2 regions of the Candidatus Symbiopectobacterium sp. NZEC135 genome follow, and region 2 is predicted to be linked to the other one. Evidence: predicted binding sites of a transcription regulator. Region 2 holds the regulator's gene; the other holds the start of a gene.

Region 1 (11,092 bases), on a different contig from region 2:
GCCGGAGGCAAAGCGACTGTGCGTTTGCTGCTGGATAACGGCACCGAGTATGCACAAAACGGTACGCTGGAGTTCTCTGATGTCACGGTAGATGAAACCACGGGGTCTATCACCCTGCGCGCTATCTTCCCGAACCCGCAACACGATTTACTGCCGGGCATGTTTGTGCGCGCGCGCCTCGATTCAGGGGTGAACAATGACGCACTGCTGGTGCCGCAACAAGGCGTGACGCGTAATCCGCGCGGCGAAGCCACCGCCATGGTGGTTGGTGAGGGCGACAAGGTTGAAGCACGTACGCTCACCACAGCCCAGGCTATCGGCAGCAACTGGCTGGTGACCTCCGGCCTGAAAGCAGGCGATCGTCTTATCGTGACTGGGTTGCAGAAAATCAGACCGGGCGCGCCCGTCAAAGCAAAAGAGACGGCACCTGGTAATGGTGAAGAAAAACCTGCGCAGTCTCAACCCGCGAAGTCTTAACAGGAGCCTGTAATTCATGGCTAAGTTTTTTATTGATCGTCCCATCTTTGCATGGGTGCTCGCCATTATGGTGATGCTGGCGGGGGCGTTGGCAATTATCAAGTTGCCTATCGCCCAATATCCGACCATTGCGCCACCGTCCATTGAGATAACGGCGAACTACCCGGGCGCGGATGCTTCTACACTGCAAGACTCCGTGACGCAGGTTATCGAACAGAACATGAATGGTATCGATAACCTGCTCTACATGGCATCCAGCAGTGATTCATCGGGTACGGTTCAGATTACGCTGACGTTTGACTCGAAAGCGGATCCGGACATTGCTCAAGTTCAGGTACAGAACAAACTGCAACTGGCGATGCCACTGTTGCCGCAGGAAGTACAGCAACAGGGTGTGAGCGTACAGAAATCAAGCAGCAGCTTCCTGATGGTGGCAGGCTTTATTTCTGAAGAAGGTTCACTGACCCAGCAAGATATCGCTGACTATGTGTCTGCAAATATCAAAGACCCGCTTAGCCGTACCAACGGTGTCGGTGACGTGCAGTTGTTTGGTGCCCAGTATGCGATGCGCATTTGGATGGACCCGAACAAGCTCAACAGCTTCCAGATGACCACGGGCGATGTGGTGGCTGCCATTAAAGTGCAGAACAACCAGATTGCCTCTGGACAATTGGGGGGTACACCGCCGCTGCCGGGGCAGAAGCTTAACGCGTCTATCATTGCCCAAACGCGACTGAAATCTGCCGATGAGTTCGCTAACATTCTGCTGCGCGTCAACGCCGACGGTTCGCAGGTGCGCCTGCGTGATGTCGCCCGCGTCGAGTTAGGCGGTGAAGATTACAGTGTTATTGCCCGCTACAATGGCCAACCGGCAGCCGGTCTCGGTATCAAACTGGCAACCGGTGCTAACGCGCTGGATACCGCCTCAGCAATAAAAGCCGAGTTGAGTAAGTTACAGCAATTCTTCCCAGCTGGGTTGAAAGTGGTTTATCCCTACGACACCACGCCGTTCGTTAAGATCTCGATTAACGAAGTGGTTAAAACGCTGGCGGAAGCCATCGTGCTGGTGTTCCTGGTAATGTACCTGTTCTTGCAAAACTTCCGCGCCACGCTGATCCCGACGATCGCGGTGCCGGTGGTACTGTTAGGTACGTTCGCCATCCTGTCTGCGTTCGGTTACTCGATTAACACCTTGACCATGTTCGCCATGGTGTTGGCTATCGGCCTGTTGGTGGATGACGCCATCGTGGTGGTGGAGAACGTCGAGCGTGTCATGATGGAAGAAGGGCTACCGCCCAAGGAAGCCACCAAGAAATCGATGTCGCAGATTCAGGGCGCGCTGGTCGGTATTGCGCTGGTGTTGTCTGCGGTATTTATTCCAATGGCATTCACGGGCGGTTCTACCGGTGCCATTTACCGTCAGTTCTCCATCACTATTGTATCTGCGATGGTGCTGTCGGTACTGGTGGCATTGATTCTGACGCCGGCCCTTTGTGCCACGCTGCTTAAACCGATCGCGAAGGGCGACCATCACGAGAAAACGGGTTTCTTCGGTTGGTTCAACAAGCTGTTCGAAAAGAGCACCACCCATTACACCGATAGCGTTGCCAATATTTTGCGCAGTACCGGCCGTTATCTGGTGGTCTACCTGCTGATTGTGGTGGGTCTCGCAGTGCTTTTCACGCGTCTGCCAAGTTCCTTCCTACCGGAAGAAGACCAGGGCGTACTGTTGACCATGGTACAACTGCCCGCCGGGGCAACGCAGGAGAGCACCGAGCGCGTGCTGGAACGGGTGACCAAGCACTATCTGGAGAATGAGAAAGACAACGTTAACTCAGTGTTTACTGTTAACGGTTTCGGCTTCTCCGGTCGTGGGCAGAACGCCGGTCTGGTCTTCGCCAGCCTGAAAGATTGGGGTGAACGCCCGGGTGCTGCAAACAAGGTTGGTGCCATTGCTGGCCGTGCTAACGGCGCATTCTCACAAATCAAGGAAGCGATCGTTATCGCCTTTAACGTTCCCGCCATCATTGAGCTGGGTACCGCAACCGGTTTTGACTTCCAGTTGCTGGATCAGGCTAACCTGGGGCACGAGAAGCTAACCGCGGCACGTAACCAACTGCTGGGAATGGCTGCACAGCGTCCTGATACCGTGGTCGGCGTGCGTCCAAACGGCATGGAAGATACCCCACAGTTCCGTATCGATATCGATCAGGAAAAAGCGCAGGCGCTGGGTGTGTCCCTGTCGGATATCAACGCCACGCTGGCAACCGCGCTGGGCGGCAGCTACGTCAATGACTTTATTGACCGTGGCCGTGTGAAGAAAGTGTATGTGCAAGCTGATGCGCCGTTCCGCATGCTGCCAAGCGATATTGAGCGCTGGTATGTTCGGGGCAGCAACAACCAGATGGTGCCGTTCTCTTCCTTCTCACAAAGCCACTGGACGCACGGCTCACCGCGTCTGGAACGCTATAACGGACAACCGTCGATGCAGATTCAGGGTGAAGCAACGCCGGGTAAGAGTACCGGTGAAGCGATGGCCTTGATGGAAGAGTTCGCCAAACAGTTGCCGGAAGGTATTGGCTACGACTGGACCGGGATGTCTTATCAGGAACGTCTGTCGGGCAACCAGGCACCGGCCCTGTATGCCATTTCACTGATTGTGGTGTTCCTGTGTCTGGCTGCGCTGTACGAGAGTTGGTCTATCCCCTTCTCTGTCATGCTGGTAGTGCCGCTCGGGATCATTGGTGCGCTGCTGGCTGCCACCATGCGCGGGCTGGAGAACGACGTCTACTTCAAGGTCGGGCTACTGACCACCATTGGTCTATCGGCTAAGAACGCGATTCTTATCGTTGAATTCGCCAAAGACCTCATGGAGAAAGAAGGCAAAGGCTTGGTGGAGGCTACGCTTGATGCAGTACGTATGCGTCTGCGCCCCATCCTGATGACCTCATTGGCCTTTATCCTCGGCGTCGTGCCGTTGGTCATCAGTTCCGGTGCCGGTTCCGGCGCGCAGAACGCCGTAGGTACTGGCGTAATGGGCGGGATGATTACCGCAACAGTGCTGGCGATATTCTTTGTTCCAGTCTTCTTTGTGGTGGTGCGCCGCCGCTTTAGCAAGAAAAATGAAGATATTGAACACAACCATATCGTTGAAAAACCGTAACTGAGTTATTCCCCAAAGGCCGCGCAAGCGGCCTTTTTTTTGCCTACCTGTTTTGACCCTCGCCCTGCCCTCACTGCGCCCCTTAGACACAAGAGGGTTGATCTTGTGCCCGAACAAGCGCACAATGAGTTATGTTATAACATAACAATGAGGTTTTTAATGAAAGCGAATATCCACCCGCACTACCGTACCGTGGCCTTTCACGATACCAGTGCTGATGCGTATTTTATGGTTGGCTCAACCATCCAGACAGACCGCACCATAGAACGGGACGGCGTAACCTATCCCTATGTCACGATTGATGTATCGTCAGCATCGCATCCCTATTACACCGGGAAACAAAAAGAGTATGCCAAAGAAGGAAGTACGGCACGCTTTAACAAGCGTTTTGGCCATTTCATAAAATAGCGAAATATGTAATTTCCAGCGGGAGAAAGTATGCAGGTTCTCAGTTCATTACGTTCGGCAAAGAAACGCCATAAAGATTGTAAGGTTGTTCGTCGACACGGGCGAGTTTATGTTATTTGTAAGACAAATCCACGTTTTAAGGCCGTGCAAGGCAGAAAGAAAAAACGTTGATAATGAGAGCAGCACACCGTTCAAGCCCTAGACCTTTCCAGGGCTTTTTATTACATATCAACACCTTAATAAAAGCCCATCCCCCATCACTCACACAATTAATTTCCTTTCTGCGCATGATGATATAGCCCCCCCAGGTAGCCTTTATAAGGTAATTCTCGCTCTCATTTGTAAGAGAATTTAATAAAGTAATATTATGAAACACTGTGTCACCTATTATATATATATCGTCGATACCACGGGCCTATCTGATTAAATAGGGTCAAAAACCTTACTTATTTTTTGCGATAATCTGTGATTCTTTTGCTATAGTTAGCGTAAGGGTGATACGGCATGTTGTGTAATCCGTACTCTCGATCAGGATAAATGTGAGCTTATTTCATCACTTAACCCAAGGAGTCACCAACTGTTGTCAGGGTTTTCTATTACGTTCCATCAGCGTTGCAGCTTTCAAAGGCAAGCTGGGGTAATGTGGAATAACAGCATGACGGAGTGAACGATATGGATGAGTACTCACCGAAACATTATGATATTGCCCAACTCCGATTCTTGTGTGAAAATCTCTATGACGAAAGCATCGCCACATTGGGGGATAGCAGTCACGGCTGGGTCAATGACCCAACATCTGCGATCAATCTCCAATTAAATGAATTGATTGAGCATATAGCTACATTTATTCTGACATTTAAAATAAAATACCCCGATGAAGACGAGCTTTCAAAACGGGTCGAGCAGTATTTAGATGACACCTATGCTTTGTTCAGTAACTATGGAATTAATGGTGCTGAGCTGCAACGCTGGCAACGATCTAAAGCCACGTTATTAGGAATGTTCTCACAGGAGAACGCCTGTTCATCTGCTAAATCTTAAGCAATAGATGCTTTTATATTAATTAACCACCAGGTGCTGGTATTGTTTTGATAAAGGTCGCCATGAAAAAAATTGATTATTTGATGCGCTTACGCAAGTGTACAACGATTGACACGCTTGAACGCGTTATCGAGAAGAACAAGTATGAGTTGTCCAGCGACGAGCTGGAAATGTTTTATTCCGCTGCCGATCATCGTTTAGCCGAGCTAACGATGAACAAGCTTTACGACAAGGTCCCTACCGCCGTTTGGAAATACGTACGTTAAATCATTGTGCTTATATACCCAAAATAATTCGAGTTGCAGGAAGGCAACAGGGGTTACAGCATACTCAAGTAAGTGATTCGGGTAAGTGTATGCAGCCAGCGCAGAGGCAAATTGAAGTATCGCAGGTATATATCTAAATGATTTAGGATGAATATCTAACGCCAGCCTCATCGCTGGCGTTTTACTCTCTCTACGCCCTTTGCTTACGTAAATATCACAATTGTAAATCACAGACCTTGATCTCAATATAGATTTCTTTTATTGCCTTTTTTTGGTGCAATTCTATTTTACTCGCGTGAACGCCCTCTTCTTATCCCTACGCACTTTAATACCAATTAGAGCACATTATCAGCGACGGGATATCGTCGATAAACGTATCCAATACGTAGAACAGAAAGAAAAGAATGAGGGTAAAAAGCGCGGAAAATAAAGGACAAGTGCTAAAAAGGGTGGAGGCCCTGCCAGCTACATCCCGGCACACACGTCTCCTGCTGCGGCTGCTTCCTTCCGGACCTGACCGAGTCCACAGGGTAATGTTGCGGGAGAACCGACAGGGCCTCCATTGATTCGTTGGCTCTGCGTGGTACAGAGCGTGGGCATTATCGGGTATGCGCCCCTCAATTGCAAGTTGACCGCAGCCAACCGTTGTTTTCTTATTCGATTTCCGTTTCTCACCCGCCGAAACGCCCATTTGCAAGCCTGCGCTGCTGTGCCACTATATCGGATGATCGTAATATTTACTGGAGCAGCGATGGAGCAGGATAACTTTCGCCAGCGCGTTTTTCATATCGTAGCCGCCATCCCCTGGGGCAAGGTGACCACCTACGGGGAGGTGGCCCGACTGGCGGGTTCCGCACGCGCTGCCCGCCAGGTTGGTGGCGTATTAAAAAAGCTGCCCGAAGGCAGCTCGCTTCCCTGGTATCGGGTAATAAATCGTCATGGTGAAATTTCGCTGACTGGCCCGGATTACATTCGTCAACGCGAAGCGCTCAGGGCCGAAGGGATAACCTTTACACGTCAGGGCAAAATCGATCTCGCACGCTATGGCTGGCAGGGCGAAACGCCTTGAGAGCCACGAGGTGTTACCCCTGAGTGCTGAGCGGTGCTTGTGCACTGGGTGTCAACATACCTCCCTGCGAATGGGTTGGCAGTGCCACTGACTCCACGGGAATCAACAGCAAATCCGCGCGCGTCACACCGTTGGTGATCACCGCAGGGATGTCCTGCGTCGCCATCACCACGCGATTATCAATGGTCACCGCTGCGCTGAGCAAAATACGCGCATTCGGCTGAATGTCGGCAGGGTTATACGGCAAGGAGAAGATAAACGGCGCCTGTTTCCCATCCGTCCATGCTACCTTTTGCGCCACCACGCGCGACGGCGCATCCGATACGCTGGCATCAGAAACCGTAACCGTTAAGGCAGCATTGGGCGGCAGCGCGATGCGCTGATGCAGATTAATGGTACCGCTGACAGCAGGCATGGCAAGCTGGGTTTGTGCAGCGGTCGGCGAATCGGTGACGGTTGTCGCGGCTAGCGCCGCGCCAGTCAACACGACAGATAACGTGATACCACCTAAGATATGCCATAATTTCATTGGCGAGTCTCCTTTCGTTATTGTCTGTAACGACGTCAGGCATTAGCTGCAATGCATAACACAAACGTTTTGCGCTGCATGCTTACACTGACGCGATAATGAAAGTATGACCTACATTAGCCATTTGGCAGCGTTCAACATTCTGAATTTATCATTTTTCGAAAATACCGATGCTGAAGCTTACTGCCCGCCCTTATAGGCTTGATGACTTACCGTTATACATTAACGACACTTATTTCCACCAAGGGAGAGTATCCATGAGCCATGCACTACAGCATCTTCTCGAATTGCTGAAGTTGGAAAAGATCGAGGAAGGACTCTTCCGGGGACAAAGCGAAGATTTAGGGCTACGCCAGGTGTTCGGCGGGCAGGTGGTCGGTCAGGCACTGTATGCGGCCAAACAGACTGTCGAAGCGGGCCGAGGGTTGCACTCCTTTCACAGCTACTTTTTATTGCCGGGAGACAGCCGAAAACCCATTGTCTACGATGTGCAGAACCTGCGTGATGGCAACAGTTTTAGCGCACGGCGTGTCAGCGCCATCCAAAACGGTAAGCCTATCTTTTTTATGACCGCCTCTTTTCAGCGCCAAGAGAACGGCTTTGAACATCAAAACACCATGCCGGAAGTCCCTGCGCCTGAATCCTTGCCTTCAGAACAAGAGATTGCGCAGAGCATGGTACATTTACTGCCTGAACAGTTCCGTGACAAATTTCTGCAACAGCGCGCCATCGAAATGCGGCCGGTAAAATTTCATAACCCACTCAAAGGTCACGTGGATGAACCCGTGCGTCACGTATGGTGCAGAGCCAATGGCACCATGCCCGATGACGAACGCATTCATAAATACCTGCTGGGTTATACATCGGACTGCAATTTTCTGCTCACTGCGTTGCAACCGCACGGCGTTGGATTCCTTGAGCCGGGTATGCAAGTCGCCACCATCGACCACTCGATGTGGTTCCACCGTCCTTTCCGCCTTGATGACTGGCTGCTCTACACGGTGGAAAGCACATCAGCATCAGGTGCTCGCGGTTTTGTTCGCGGGCAATTCTACACGCGCGAAGGGGTGCTTGTCGCTTCAACAGTACAAGAGGGCGTGATGCGCCAGCATAGTGCGCCCTGAAAAACGGTGTAGAACTCCTCGCTATCAGCGATTAAGCAAAAAAAACGCGGACCGAAGTCCGCGTTTTTCCTATTTTAGACCATTTACTGGTTGTAAGCGTTTTCGCCGTGGCTGTTAACATCCAGGCCTTCACGCTCTTGTTCTTCAGGAATACGCAGGCCAACGGCCAGGTCTGCCACTTTGAACGCGATGAACGCAGCAACACCGGACCAAATGAACGCGATGATCACGCTAAACAGCTGCACCCAAACCTGATGCGCCATGGTGACGCCTTCTGCGTAGCCAACACCGCCCAGAGAAGCCGAAGTGAAGACCCCAGTCAGGATACACCCTACGATACCGCATACGCCGTGAACGCCGAACACATCACACGGGTCATCAACGCGCAGCCATCTTTTCAGTACCGTCACACCCCACAGGCCTGCAAAACCGCCTATCAGGCCAATAATCAACGCACCACCCACACCCACAGTGCCCGCCGCTGGCGTAATAGCAACCAAGCCCGCGATACAACCGGAACAGGCACCTAACAAAGAAGGTTTGCCGCGCGCCATCCACTCACCGATAACCCACGCCAGAATCGCACCAGCAGTAGCCACTACGGTATTCAGGAAAGCCAAACCGGCGATTTCGTTAGCGGCAGCAGCAGAACCGGCGTTAAAGCCAAACCAGCCGACATAAAGGATAGCGGTACCGGTAAACACCATCGGCAGGTTGTGCGGTTTGAAGGCTTCTTTACCGAAACCGGCACGTTTGCCCAGCAGATAAGCACCGGTCAACCCCGCAACCGCGGCATTGATGTGCACCACAGTACCGCCTGCGAAGTCCAGCGCGCCATCAGCCGCCAGGAAGCCGCCGCCCCAGACCATGTGCGTCAACGGCAGATAAGAGAATGTCAGCCAGATAGCAGCAAAAATCAGTACCGCAGAGAAACGGATACGTTCAGCAATCGCACCAACCACCAGCGCGACAGTAATGCACGCGAAGGAAGCCTGGAACGCGACGTGAATCAGTTGGTAAATCGTGCCAGATTGCGATTTCAGCTCGATGCCTTTAAGCATGAACATATCCAGTCCGCCAAAGAAGGCATTACCGGTCGCAAAGGCCATGCTGTAACCGTAGATAACCCACAGCACGCACACCATGGCAAACGTTACGGTAACCTGGGTCAACATGGAGAGCACGTTCTTGGAGCGAATCAGGCCGCCGTAGAACAGCGCAATGCCGGGCAGCGTCATGAACAGTACCAGCGCGGTACAAATCATCATAAAAGCGTTATCCGCTTTATCGATTGCCGGTGTATCAGCGGCCATTGCCAGCGACGGAAGTAGCGCTGCGGCGGCAAGGCCTAATAATGAAGAGACACGTATTTTCATTTTCATCCATCCCAATTTTTCGTCAGCCAGGCATTACAGTGCGGCGTCGTCAGTTTCGCCCGTACGAATACGGATAACGCGTTGCAGTTCAGCAACAAAAATCTTACCGTCGCCAATTTTACCGGTGTAAGCCGCTTTACTAATCACATCAACGACTTCATCAACCTGATCGTCAGCGATGGCAATATCAATTTTCACTTTCGGCAAAAAGTTGACGCTATATTCAGCACCGCGATACAGCTCGGCATGGCCTTTCTGGCGTCCAAATCCCTTCACCTCAGTGACGGTGAGCCCCTGGATGCCGACAGAAGATAAGGCTTCACGCACATCTTCCAGCTTGAATGGTTTTATCACCACAGTAACCAGTTTCATTATCTTCCCCTTACCAATTAAGTTCAGACTTACGCCCGCCACCATTTCGAATAACCTTCACGACAGGGATAAAGCAAAGGCTGTGCCATAAATGAAAGGAACCGATAATTGCACAGGGAAATAACGTGGAACCTGCCTGGAGAAGTAAAAGGAAAGGATAAAGATGTGATGTTGCGCACACGCAGTGCATCAATTTGGTGCGTCGCGCGTAATTGCGGTGCACGAGACGGAAAAATGAAAATCATCTGCCTGTTGATGGTGCGCGGATAAAAACCAGCGCAACAGGCAGTACACCTTTTATCCAATGACGGAAACGGGTTCATCCTCGCTGGCAGCCAACTCCTGCCCCGCCAGTTGCAGTTGATACATCTGGTAGTAACGCCCGCGACGTTGCAGTAATTGCTCGTGCGTCCCCTGCTCTACCGTTTCACCATGATGTAGCACCAGTATATTGTCAGCCTCGACCACGGTGGAAAGACGGTGCGCAATCACCACCAGCGTGGTGTGACGACGGATAAGACGCAATGCACGCTGAACCGCCTGCTCAGTGCCAGAATCAATATTGGCCGTCGCCTCGTCAAGAATCAGTATTTTGGGTGGTTTCACCAACACACGGGCCAGAGAAAGAAGCTGCTTTTGTCCCACAGAAAGCGTATTGCCTTGCTCGCCAATGGCGCTGTGTATGCCTTCAGGCAGTGCCGTTGCCAACGCGGTGAGCTGAACAATCTCCAAGACGCGCCACACTTCATCTTCAGGAATTTCGCGCCCCAGCGTAACGTTGGCATAAAGTGAATCCGCCAATACCATAGGGTCTTGTTGCACCATTGCGACATTTTGTCGTAATACCTGATGGGATAACGACGTCAGCGGACGCTCATCCAGCCGAATTTCCCCTTCATCCGGTTGATAATATCCCATCAACAAACTCGCTAACGTACTCTTGCCACTGCCGGTATGCCCAACCAGCGCCACAAAGCCGCGCGCTGGCACCTGCACGCTGATATGGTTCAGGACGCGCTGATTATCCCGGTAGGCAAAAGACACGTTCTCCATCTCGATGCTGCCCGCCGCTAATGGGCGCGAATCATCGCCATAGGACTGCTGCACCGCATCCATCAGTTCAAAGATACGCTCACCGGCGACTACTGCCTGTTGTAACATAGACTGCTGGGTGGTCAACGCAATCAACGGCTCGTTGAGACGACCCAGATAGCTGATAAAGGCGTAAAGCACACCAACACCGACCGTTCCCACCGAGCTAAAACCA
Region 2 (11,092 bases):
AATCCAGCATGATCATGGCGATCACGCTGCTGGCTTCCGCCTCAACGCCGCTTTCGTTACGCAGCATCACTTCGGCATCAAAGCTTTGCACCAGCTCAAACAGCTTCATCGCCGGGCGCGCGTGCATGCCTAGCTTATTCTTGACGATGACGGTGTGTTTTACGGTCATTATTTACGTTTTTCCAGCGTGCGGTGGCGGGACTGTACGTTTTTGCCACGCGAGCGGAAATAGTCTGCCAGTTGCTCAGCCACATAGACGGAACGGTGTTTGCCGCCGGTACAGCCAATGGCAACCGTCAGGTAGCTGCGGTTGTTGGTTTCCAGCATCGGCAGCCACAACTCCAGATAGCTGCGCGTTTGGTAAATAAAGTTGTGCACTTCGGTATGGCGATCGAGGAACGCGGCAACCGGCTTGTCCAGCCCGGTCATCGGACGTAATTTCGGATCCCAGTGGGGGTTAGGCAGGAAGCGCACATCAAAGACGTAATCCGCATCGATGGGAATGCCGTGCTTGTAACCAAAGGATTCGAACACCATGGTCAGTTCACGCTCGCGTTTGCCCAACAACCGAGTACGCAGCATTTCCGCCAGTTCATGCACCGACATTTCAGAGGTATCAATGATCAGATCGGCGCGAGAACGCAACGGTTCCAGCAGGTCGTTCTCTTCATCGATGGCGCTTTCCAGCGAAAGATTTTTGCTGGAAAGAGGGTGTAAACGGCGCGTATCGCTGTAACGGCGAATCAGCGTATTGCGATCGGCATCCAGAAACAGCAGTTGCGGCGCAAAACTGGGCGGCAACTGATCCATGGCGTGCTCAAAGATTTCCGGCGATTCAGGCATGTTACGCACGTCAATGCTGACCGCTGCCGAGATATCGCGTTGTGCCAGCGTGTTGGCCAGTTCCGGCAGCAACACCACGGGCAGGTTGTCCACGCAATAAAAGCCCATATCTTCCAGGGCACGCAGGGCCACAGATTTTCCTGAACCTGAGCGACCACTGACAATCATCAGCACCATCCGACGACTCCCCTCCGGCTATAGCCTGCTTTTGTTACACCCTGACCGAGTGATTCATCTGTATGACGCATATCGTAGCGCGAATGTCTGAATGTCGCGCACTTTCTAGCGGGGATTAATCCCCTTCAATCATAATTTGGTAAAGCTCTTCGTCACTTTGTGCTGCCCGTAAACGCCGACACACACTTTTGTCAGCCAGACGTTTGGCGACAAGCGACAGTGTATGTAGATGGGTTTTACATTGTTCTGCGGGAACCAGCAAGGCAAAAAGCAAGTCTACGCCTTGATTATCAATAGCATCAAAGGATATTGGCTGTTCAAGCTGGATAAAGACCCCGGTGGCGCCCAAGGCGTTATCATCATCGAGTTTTCCGTGTGGGATCGCGATACCGCCGCCAATACCGGTACTGCCCATTCTTTCGCGCGTCAGCAATGCCTCGAAGATCAGCGGGGTCGGAAGGTTTAGCTGCCTGGCTGCCAATTCGCTGATGATTTCCAACGCCCGTTTCTTGCTTTGGCAATGAACGGTGCTGCGGGTGCACTCTTGGCGTAATACCGCGCTGAGTTGCAAAATGGGATCGTTATTCATGGTGTGTTCACTTAACGGCCCGCGCATCTCTGCACGCCTCTGGCGCTGTGCCAGAGGCGTATTCCTGCGCCCGAAGGCGGAGATGACGATCAGTGCTGTTTGAGTTTGTCCTTGTGTTTATTTAACTGACGCGCCAGTTTGTCGATCAACAGATCGATGGCGGCATACATGTCTTCAGATTCGGATGTGGCATGCAGTTCACCGCCATTAACGAACAGCGTAGCATCGGCAATTTGCTCCACTTTCTCCACCTTGAGCACCACGTTGATCTGGTTGATACGATCAAAGTATTGCTCCAGCTTGGCAAATTTTGTGTTAACGAACTCGCGTAATGCGGGTGTGATCTCGATGTGGTGTCCGGTGATATTCAGCTGCATAGCGTCTTCCTTCTCTGTAGAAATCAAACCAACTGCTTACGCTGGTTTGACGGCGGGATGGATAAAGACTCTCGGTACTTTGCGACGGTACGCCGCGCGACAATGATCCCTTGATCGGAGAGCAGCGTTGTCAGCTTGCTGTCACTCAAGGGTTTGCCGGGGTTTTCCGCAGCGATCAATTTTTTCACCAGCGCCCGAATAGCAGTGGATGATGCCTCACCGCCGCTGTCGGTATTTACATGGCTGGAGAAGAAATATTTTAGTTCGAAAATGCCACGTGGGCTGTGAAGAAATTTCTGGGTTGTGACGCGTGAGATGGTTGATTCATGCATATCCACAGCCTGAGCGATATCCGCCAGCACCATGGGTTTCATAAACTCTTCACCTTTATCAAAGAAATCCTGCTGTTGTTCCACAATGCAGCGTGTGACCTTAAGCAGCGTATCGTTGCGGCTCTCCAGACTTTTTATCAGCCAGCGCGCCTCTTGCAGGTGGCTGCGGATAAATTGGCTGTCGCTGTCGTTACGTGCGCTGTGGCCGAGCGCTGCATACTGCTGGTTGACTTGCAGGCGCGGCACGCTGTCAGTGTTGAGTTCCACCACCCAGCGGTCTTGATGCTTGCGCACCAGCACGTCGGGGATCACATACTCCGACTCGCCGGTATTGATGGATTGGCCCGGACGCGGATCGAGTGACTGAATCAGTGCCAGCGCCTCTTTCAGCGCATCCTCTTTAATGCGACTGGCGCGGATCAGCGTGCGAAAATCATGATTGGCCAGCAAATCGAGGTAGTCATTGACGATAAGCTTGGCTTCCGCCAGCCACGGGGTTTCTGGGGCAAACTGCGACAGTTGGATTTGCAGACAATCGCGCAAATCACGCGCTGCCACCCCGACCGGGTCAAAACGTTGCACGCGTTTTAACACCGCTTCCACTTCCTCAATCGTCACGTCATCGTCGCCGATGCTCTCGAGAATGTCTTCCAGCGGAACGGTCAGATAGCCGGTGGTGTCCACTGCATCGACAATCGACGTGGCGATAGCCGCATCGGTGTCGGAAAACGGCGTCAATTCCACCTGCCACATCAGGTAATCCTGCAAAGTTTGCGTGGTTTCACCCTGATAGACAGGCAGTTCTTCGTCGCGGTAATCGGTGCCAGTGCCTGAGGGCGTGCCTGCGGAGTAGATTTCATCCCAGGTGGCGTCAAGCGGCAGTTCTTCCGGCATATCTTTTTGCTCAAGGGCTTCGCGCGTATCCAGCGATTCGCTGTCGCTCGTTTCCTGAGTGTCGATTTCATCGTGGCTGTCGGTTTGTTCAAGCAACGGGTTGCTTTCCAGCGCTTGTTGGATCTCTTGCTGGAGTTCAAGCGTAGACAACTGAAGCAGACGGATCGCCTGCTGAAGTTGTGGCGTCATGGCCAGTTGTTGACTTAGCCTGAGTTGCAAACCTTGCTTCATAACTCGTGTCACTTTCCCTTAAATGGAACGCCCATTGCAAACGTTACAGTATCAAAGTCGGAAGCCTTCGCCCAGATAGACGCGTTTCACCTGCTCATCCTCCAGGATTTCGCTGGGTGAACCGTGGGAAATAAGCTGCCCCTGGCTGACGATATAGGCGCGTTCGCACACATCCAACGTTTCACGCACGTTGTGATCGGTAATCAGCACGCCCAGACCGCTGTCGCGCAGGTGCTCAATGATTTTTTTTATGTCGAGCACCGAAATCGGATCGACACCGGCAAAGGGTTCATCCAGCAAAATAAATTTAGGATTGGCCGCCAGTGCGCGAGCGATCTCTACGCGACGACGTTCGCCGCCGGACAGGGATTGTCCCAGACTATCGCGTAAATGAATAATATGGAATTCTTCCATTAACTCATTGGCGCGATCGTCCTGCTGCTCCGGCGTCAGGTCTTTGCGAATCTGCAAGACGGCCATCAGGTTGTCATAGACGCTCAAACGGCGAAAGATCGACGCTTCTTGCGGCAAATAGCCGATGCCGCGGCGCGCGCGTTCATGCAAGGGCAGCAAGCTTATCTCTTCATCATCAATCACGATCCGCCCGGAATCGCGCTGGACAATGCCGACAACCATATAGAATGTCGTGGTCTTTCCCGCACCATTCGGCCCGAGCAACCCGACGATTTCACCGGAGTTGACCGTTAAACTTACGTTTTCGACCACACGACGGCCCTTGTAGGCCTTCGCTAGGTTTTCTGCGATTAATGTTGCCATAGGTTATTCAGTTGCCTGTGGTTGCTGCTTGGCTTTTTGAGACGCCGGTGCGGCAGCTTTGCCGTTCTTTTCCTGTAGCTGCGAGGGCACCAGCACGGTGGCTACGCGTCCGCCTTTGTCGCCCCCCACCGCTTCCATCTGTTGCTGTTTCACCAGATAGGTGATGCGATCGCCTTTCACGTTGCTATCCAGTTGTTCCAGATAGGCGTTACCCGTCAGCGTGATCTTATCCTGCGCCAGTTCATAGCGCACTTTCTGTGCGCGGCCTTTCATCGGCTTGCCGTTATCTTGCATCTGGTAGAAAGTGACCGGATTCCCAAAGGCTTCAATCACTTCCTGGCCCTGCGATCCCTGTGGGCGCGTGACCACGACTTTTTCGGCCTTCACATCGATGGTGCCTTGTTTGACCGTAACATTGCCGGTAAACGTGACGGTATTGCCCTGCATGTCCAATGACTGCTGCGCGGAATCAATGTGAATGGGCTGGCTGGTGTCTCCTGTCACAGCAAGGGCAGGCAGGCTTGCTGCTAACAGGGCGCTGGCAACGGTAGCGTGGCGCCAAACATTATTGGTGTTGAATTTCATAAGAGGTTTTTACCTTTTCAATCAATTCGGCAGTTTTATTACGCAAATTACCGCGCATTTTCATCCCGTTCGAGAGGAAACTGGCTCCGTACAGTGTCACCTCATCATCGGAGGCGATGTCCTGTGTCACCAGGTTAACTTGCGCATTATCGGTTTTTATCTGCCGTAATTGTGAGTCATTGGTCAGACTGTTGACTTCCACATGCCCGTATAAGAACAACATTTTATCTTTGGTCAACTTGGCGCGGTCGGCTTGCACCGACCAGGTGGCGACACCCTGTTCGTTAAACAGCGTAGCGACCGGCGCGGTAAACCAGGTAAGCTGTTCCGCGTTAAAATACTCCACTTTTTGCGCCACGAGACGATAGTTCAGGCCACCCTGCGGGTTAAACACGCGCGTGGTGGTTTCATCGCTGGTGTAGGTTGGCACCGCATTGTCCTGGGTTTCCGTCTGTGGCGCACTGTCCTGATCCGTCAGGTTCAAGCCAATCAGAATCAGTACAATGAGCGCCAACAGCGCGGTTAGCCAACGCTTTGTCTTATTCATAATAAAAACGTACTCATGGTCATCGCAAACTCATGTCGTAGCACTCTTCTGTCGTAGCACATTCGTGCCCGGACCAACGGGCGGCGATAGCCCCCTTGCCGTGACGATACCTTCATATCGATAGCCCTTTGGCCTCGTCCAACTTACCCTGCGCCAGCAGAATAAGGTCGCACAGTTCGCGTGCCGCACCACGCCCGCCAGCAATTCGGGTTACGTAATCCGCCTTGGGCAGCAGCAGAGGGTGTGCATCTGCCACGGCGACGCTAAGGCCTACCTGTGCCATCACCGGCCAGTCAATCAAATCGTCACCAATATAGGCAACCTGTTCGGCGTTAAGCGACAGTGTATCTAACAGTTCACGGAAGGCCAAAACCTTATCTGACTGTCCCTGATAAAGATGGGTGATACCCAGCGTGCGGCAGCGGTCTTCCACCAGTGGCGCAGAGCGCCCGGTAATGATGGCTACCTCAATGCCGGACGTTAGCAGACAGCGAATACCATAACCGTCGCGCACGTTAAACGCCTTCAGTTCTTCCCCTTGATTGCCCATGTAGATAAGGCCGTCGGAGAGCACGCCGTCAACATCGCAAATCAGCAATTTGATGGCTTGCGCCTTTTCCAATACCCGATCCGCGACGGGGCCGTAGCAGGTGGCGGTTTGCGCTTGGGGGTTATTCATAAACACATATCCTTGATATCACCCTTCTTTACTTTAGGGGGCGCCCAAAAGACGATCCCGTTGACTGTCACACCACGCCAGCGCGCAGCATATCATGCATATGGACGATACCGACCAGCCGATCGGATTGTGCCACCAGCAGCGACGTAATATGGCGCGACTGCATCAGGTTCAGCGCATCCACCGCCAATGTATTCGGGGTAACCCGAATGCCGCCTGCGGTCATCAGATCGGCGATACGCGCATCGTTGAGGTTGATCTGCATATCAAAGATGCGGCGCAGGTCACCGTCGGTAAAGATGCCTTCGATCGTCATGTCCGGTGTGCAAATCACGGTCATACCGAAACTCTTGCGGGTGATTTCCACCAGCGCATCACGCAACGAGGCGTCTCGGGTCACGTGAGGGATCTCGTCTCCGGTATGCATGATATCCGCAACGCGCAGCAAAAGTTTGCGGCCCAGTGCGCCACCGGGGTGAGAAAGGGCAAAATCTTCGGCAGTGAACCCCCGCGCCTGTAACAAGGCGACGGCAAGCGCATCGCCCATCACCAGCGTGGCCGTGGTGCTGGAGGTGGGGGCCAGCCCCAACGGACAGGCTTCCTGCGGCACATGGACACAGAGATGAATATCGGCCGCTTTACCCATGGTGCTTTCCGGGTTGCTGGTGATGCAAATCAGAAACACCCCCAGACGTTTGAGCACCGGGATCAGCGCCAGAATTTCATTGGATTCACCCGAGTTGGAGATGGCGATCACGATATCTTGCGCGGTGATCATGCCGAGGTCACCGTGGCTGGCCTCACCGGGATGGACAAAAAACGAGGGGGTGCCGGTGCTGGCGAAGGTTGCCGCCATCTTGCAGCCAATGTGCCCGGATTTCCCCATGCCCATGACCACCACTTTGCCTTGGCAATGGAACATGGTGCGACAAGCGCGGGTGAAGTTGTCATCGATATACTGGTCCAGATGGGCCAACCCGTCGCGTTCGATGGCGAGCACGTGGCGGCCTGCCTGTTGGAAATCGAAATCGGGCTGTTGTTCAACGTTGGACATAACGGTTAATCCTGACTATTTGAGTTTCCCAAGAAATCGAGTCGTGCGCCGCTAATACAGCAAAAACAGCGTCGCAAGGTAAGCAATAAACATACACAGCAACAGCGCGCCAGCACCTTGTCCGATAGAGCGTTTTTTGCGCAGGCAAAGCAGCGTCAGCAGCAGGCTGGCTCCCAGCATCACGCCGTAGTCGCGTTGAAATGCCAGTGGATTTACCGCGCCGGGTGACAGCAGCGCTGGGACGCCAAGCACGATAACCAGATTAAAGACGTTTGACCCAATCAGGTTACCCAGCGCGATATCATCCTCTTTTTTCAACGTGCCGACGATGGCAGTGGCCAGTTCCGGCAGGCTGGTGCCAATCGCCAGCACTGTCAGACCAATGGTCAACTCGTCAAAGGCGAAATGGCGTGCAATCACCGTGGCATTGTCAATCACGATACGCGCCGCCATCGGCAGAATAATCAATCCCAGCAGCAACCAGAGTACGGCAACCGTCTGGTTACCGTCAGCCTGTGCCTGCGGCAGCTCCGCCAATTGTTCACGCGTCAGGCTGTCACTGCCGTTCTGTTGCGCCTGACGCGCCATGCGCAGCATCAGCACTATCCAGGCACCTGCCGCCGCGAGCAGCAGGACGCCATCAAGCCGACTAAGGTAGCCATTGTAAAGCACACCGCCGCTGAACAGCGTGATCAACAGCATGGGGAGCAGTTCACGCCGCAGCAGATCGGAACGAAAGGTCAAGGGGCGAATCAGGGCAGCACTGCCGAGAATTAGCATGATATTGGCGATATTCGAACCCAATACATTACCGACCGCCATGTCCATTTGCTGGTTCAGACCCGCCGTCACCGACACCGCCAATTCTGGCAGTGAGGTGCCGATGCCAACAATCATCACGCCGATAATCAAAGGAGAAACGCCCCACACACGGGCAAGAACGGCTGCGCCATAAACCAAACGATCAGCACCATAAACCAAAAGAAACAAGCCAATAACCAGCAGAACTATCGCAAAAAGCATGCAGCGTCCTTTATTCGGGTATAATCACCGGCTCATAAGGCAATGAAGCGGTGCGCGGACGAATGTCGAGCAAAAATTGCGTTGCATCGTAGAGGGGTAATTTTGACTGTCTGGACAGAAAAAGTAAAACCTATGGCAGCCAGAACCCGCCCTTTTCGGTAAGAATTGTCGGTAATATTTTGTAAAACTCGGGCTTTGCCAGAAACCTGCCGTTAAGCTTGATAATAAATGCAACGGTTGTTGCACGTCATGGACGTATAACCGCGACGATCGTCAAGGGGAGTGAGTGAAGGAAAAGATCGCATGAACCAAGATGCTACTCATCTGGTTGAAATTCGTGGGCTCAATTTTTCGCGCGGCGAGCGGCCCATTTTCACCGATGTTTCATTAACCGTACCTAAAGGGAAAGTCACCGCTATCATGGGGCCCTCTGGTATCGGTAAAACCACATTGCTGCGCCTGATTGGCGGTCAGCTTCAGCCGGACAACGGCGAGATCTGGTTTGATGGAGAGAATATTCCAACGCTCTCCCGTTCCCGATTGTATGACGTGCGTAAGAAGATGAGCATGTTGTTCCAGTCTGGCGCGCTGTTCACCGATCTTACGGTGTTTGAGAACGTGGCCTGGCCACTGCGGGAACATACACAACTGCCGGAAGCGCTGTTACACAGCACGGTGCTGATGAAGCTGGAAGCGGTCGGGTTACGCGGTGCGGCCAACCTGATGCCTTCAGAGCTCTCAGGAGGGATGGCCCGCCGCGCCGCACTGGCTCGCGCTATTGCGCTCGATCCGCAAATGATCATGTTCGATGAGCCTTTTGTCGGTCAGGATCCGATCACCATGGGCGTGTTGGTGAAGCTTATTGATGAACTAAACCATGCACTGGGCATCACCTGCGTGGTGGTCTCCCATGACGTGCCGGAGGTGCTGAGCATCGCTGACTATGCCTATATCGTGGCGGATCAGCACATTGTTGCGCACGGCTCGGTGGCGGCGCTGCGTGCGAATACCGATCCTCGGGTACGGCAATTTATTGACGGCATTGCCGATGGCCCCGTGCCGTTTCGCTTCCCTGCTGGTGACTACAAAACCAGCCTGTTAGGCTCCGGGAGTTAATCAATTCATGCTACGAGAAGCATTGGCGTCGTTGGGACGTCAGGGAATCCGGTCCTGTGCTGCCTTCGGTCGTGCCGGGTTCATGTTGTTTAATGCGCTGGTGGGCCGTCCCGAACTGCGCAAGCAAGGCCCGCTGTTGCTTAAGCAGCTGCACAGCGTTGGGGTGCAGTCACTGTTGATCATTCTGGTGTCTGGCCTCTTTATCGGAATGGTGTTGGGGCTGCAAGGGTATCTGGTGCTGACCACCTACAGCGCCGAGGCCAGTTTGGGCATGATGGTGGCGCTCTCTCTGCTGCGCGAACTGGGGCCGGTGGTCACCGCGCTGTTGTTTGCTGGTCGCGCCGGATCGGCCCTGACGGCGGAAATCGGCCTGATGAAAGCTACCGAGCAGCTCTCCAGCATGGAGATGATGGCGGTAGATCCGCTGCGGCGCGTGGTGGCCCCCCGTTTCTGGGCCGGACTTATCAGCATGCCGCTGCTGACGATCATTTTCGTGGCGGTTGGTATCTGGGGCGGCGCGTTGGTTGGGGTGAACTGGAAGGGCATCGATGATGGCTTCTTTTGGTCAGCGATGCAGGGCGCCGTCGAGTGGCGCAAGGATCTGCTGAACTGCGTGATCAAAAGTGTGGTATTTGCGATTACCGTGACCTGGATTGCGTTGTTCAATGGTTATGATGCGATCCCGACCTCTGAGGGGATCAGCCGGGCGACGACGCGCACGGTAGTGCATTCGTCATTGGCGGTATTGGGATTGGATTTTGTGCTGACAGCACTGATGTTTGGGAACTGAGTCGATGCAAACAAAGCGAAGTGAAATCTGGGTTGGTGTTTTTCTGTTGATCGCCCTGGGCGCCATTATTTTTCTCTGTTTGAAAGTCGCCGACGTGAAGTCTATCGGCAGCGAACAGACTTACCGGCTGTACGCCACGTTTGACAACATTGGCGGCCTGAAAGCGCGTTCTCCGATCAAAGTCGGTGGTGTGGTGATTGGTCGCGTTGCTGATATTTCGTTGGATACCAAAACCTATTTGCCGCGCGTTGCCATGGATATCCAACGCCGGTACGACCATATTCCTGACACCAGTTCGCTGGCTATCCGCACCTCCGGGCTGTTGGGCGAACAGTATCTGGCGCTGAATATCGGCTTCGAAGATGAAGAAATGGGCACCAAGATCCTCGCCGATGGCGGCGTGATCCAGGACACCAAATCTGCCATGGTGCTGGAGGACTTAATCGGACAATTCCTCTATAAGAGCGGGGGCGATAGCGCCGACAATACGGGAAAAACGGAATCTGTGCCGCAAAACGAACCGGCATTGACGCCAGCGCCGTCTGCTCCTGCGCCGGGCGCAGCACAATAATCAAGAGGACATCTGCATGTTAAAACGTTTACTGATGGTGGCACTGCTGGTTGTGGCACCGCTCGCCAGCGCGGCAGATCAAACTAACCCTTATCGTTTGATGAACGATGCGGCACAGAAGACCTTTACGCGTCTGAAAACGGAACAACCGCGCATCAAGCAGGATCCGAATTACTTGCGTCAAATCGTGCATGAAGAGCTGTTGCCGTATGTGCAGATTCGCTATGCAGGAGCGCTGGTGCTGGGCCGCTACTACAAAGAAGCGACGCCGGCGCAGCGTGATGCCTATTTCAAGGCGTTCGAAGCCTATTTAGCGCAGGCCTACGGTCAGGCGCTGGCGCTGTATCACGGGCAGAACTACCAGATTGCGCCGGAACAGCCGCTGGGCAGCGCTGACATCATTCCTATCCGTGTGACCATTATCGATAACGGCGGTCGCCCACCGGTGCGTCTGGATTTTCAATGGCGTAAAAACAGCCAGACCGGCAACTGGCAAGCTTACGATAT

What was found. Region 2 encodes sigma-54, which starts transcription at its own class of promoters, with help from an activator protein. Its sites were predicted from a motif close to GTTGGCACANNTTTCGCTNT; they were not measured.
Positions count from the first base shown of each region.
Region 1: glnK (P-II family nitrogen regulator) is a predicted target of sigma-54. The motif match lies at 9,896-9,915, and genes of this name have one in related genera.

Region 1 covers NZ_JAGFPF010000005.1:140,066-151,157, reverse strand. The annotation lists gene J5224_RS05185 (efflux RND transporter periplasmic adaptor subunit) at 1-477, shown strand, start outside; gene J5224_RS05180 (efflux RND transporter permease subunit) at 494-3,640, shown strand; gene J5224_RS05175 (type B 50S ribosomal protein L31) at 3,800-4,048, shown strand; gene ykgO (type B 50S ribosomal protein L36) at 4,079-4,219, shown strand; gene tomB (Hha toxicity modulator TomB) at 4,721-5,089, shown strand; gene J5224_RS05160 (HHA domain-containing protein) at 5,152-5,355, shown strand; RNA gene ffs (signal recognition particle sRNA small type) at 5,812-5,908, opposite strand; gene J5224_RS05150 (MGMT family protein) at 6,107-6,424, shown strand; gene J5224_RS05145 (YbaY family lipoprotein) at 6,438-6,953, opposite strand; gene tesB (acyl-CoA thioesterase II) at 7,211-8,077, shown strand; gene amtB (ammonium transporter AmtB) at 8,161-9,453, opposite strand; gene glnK (P-II family nitrogen regulator) at 9,487-9,825, opposite strand; gene J5224_RS05125 (SmdB family multidrug efflux ABC transporter permease/ATP-binding protein) at 10,123-11,092, opposite strand, start outside.
Region 2 covers NZ_JAGFPF010000014.1:72,094-83,185, reverse strand. The annotation lists gene npr (PTS phosphocarrier protein NPr) at 1-169, opposite strand, end outside; gene rapZ (RNase adapter RapZ) at 169-1,020, opposite strand; gene ptsN (PTS IIA-like nitrogen regulatory protein PtsN) at 1,136-1,609, opposite strand; gene hpf (ribosome hibernation promoting factor) at 1,699-1,986, opposite strand; gene rpoN (RNA polymerase factor sigma-54) at 2,010-3,443, opposite strand; gene lptB (LPS export ABC transporter ATP-binding protein) at 3,495-4,220, opposite strand; gene lptA (lipopolysaccharide ABC transporter substrate-binding protein LptA) at 4,224-4,805, opposite strand; gene lptC (LPS export ABC transporter periplasmic protein LptC) at 4,786-5,352, opposite strand; gene kdsC (3-deoxy-manno-octulosonate-8-phosphatase KdsC) at 5,465-6,031, opposite strand; gene kdsD (arabinose-5-phosphate isomerase KdsD) at 6,099-7,085, opposite strand; gene J5224_RS10075 (calcium/sodium antiporter) at 7,137-8,108, opposite strand; gene mlaF (phospholipid ABC transporter ATP-binding protein MlaF) at 8,412-9,224, shown strand; gene mlaE (lipid asymmetry maintenance ABC transporter permease subunit MlaE) at 9,232-10,014, shown strand; gene mlaD (outer membrane lipid asymmetry maintenance protein MlaD) at 10,019-10,585, shown strand; gene mlaC (phospholipid-binding protein MlaC) at 10,602-11,092, shown strand, end outside.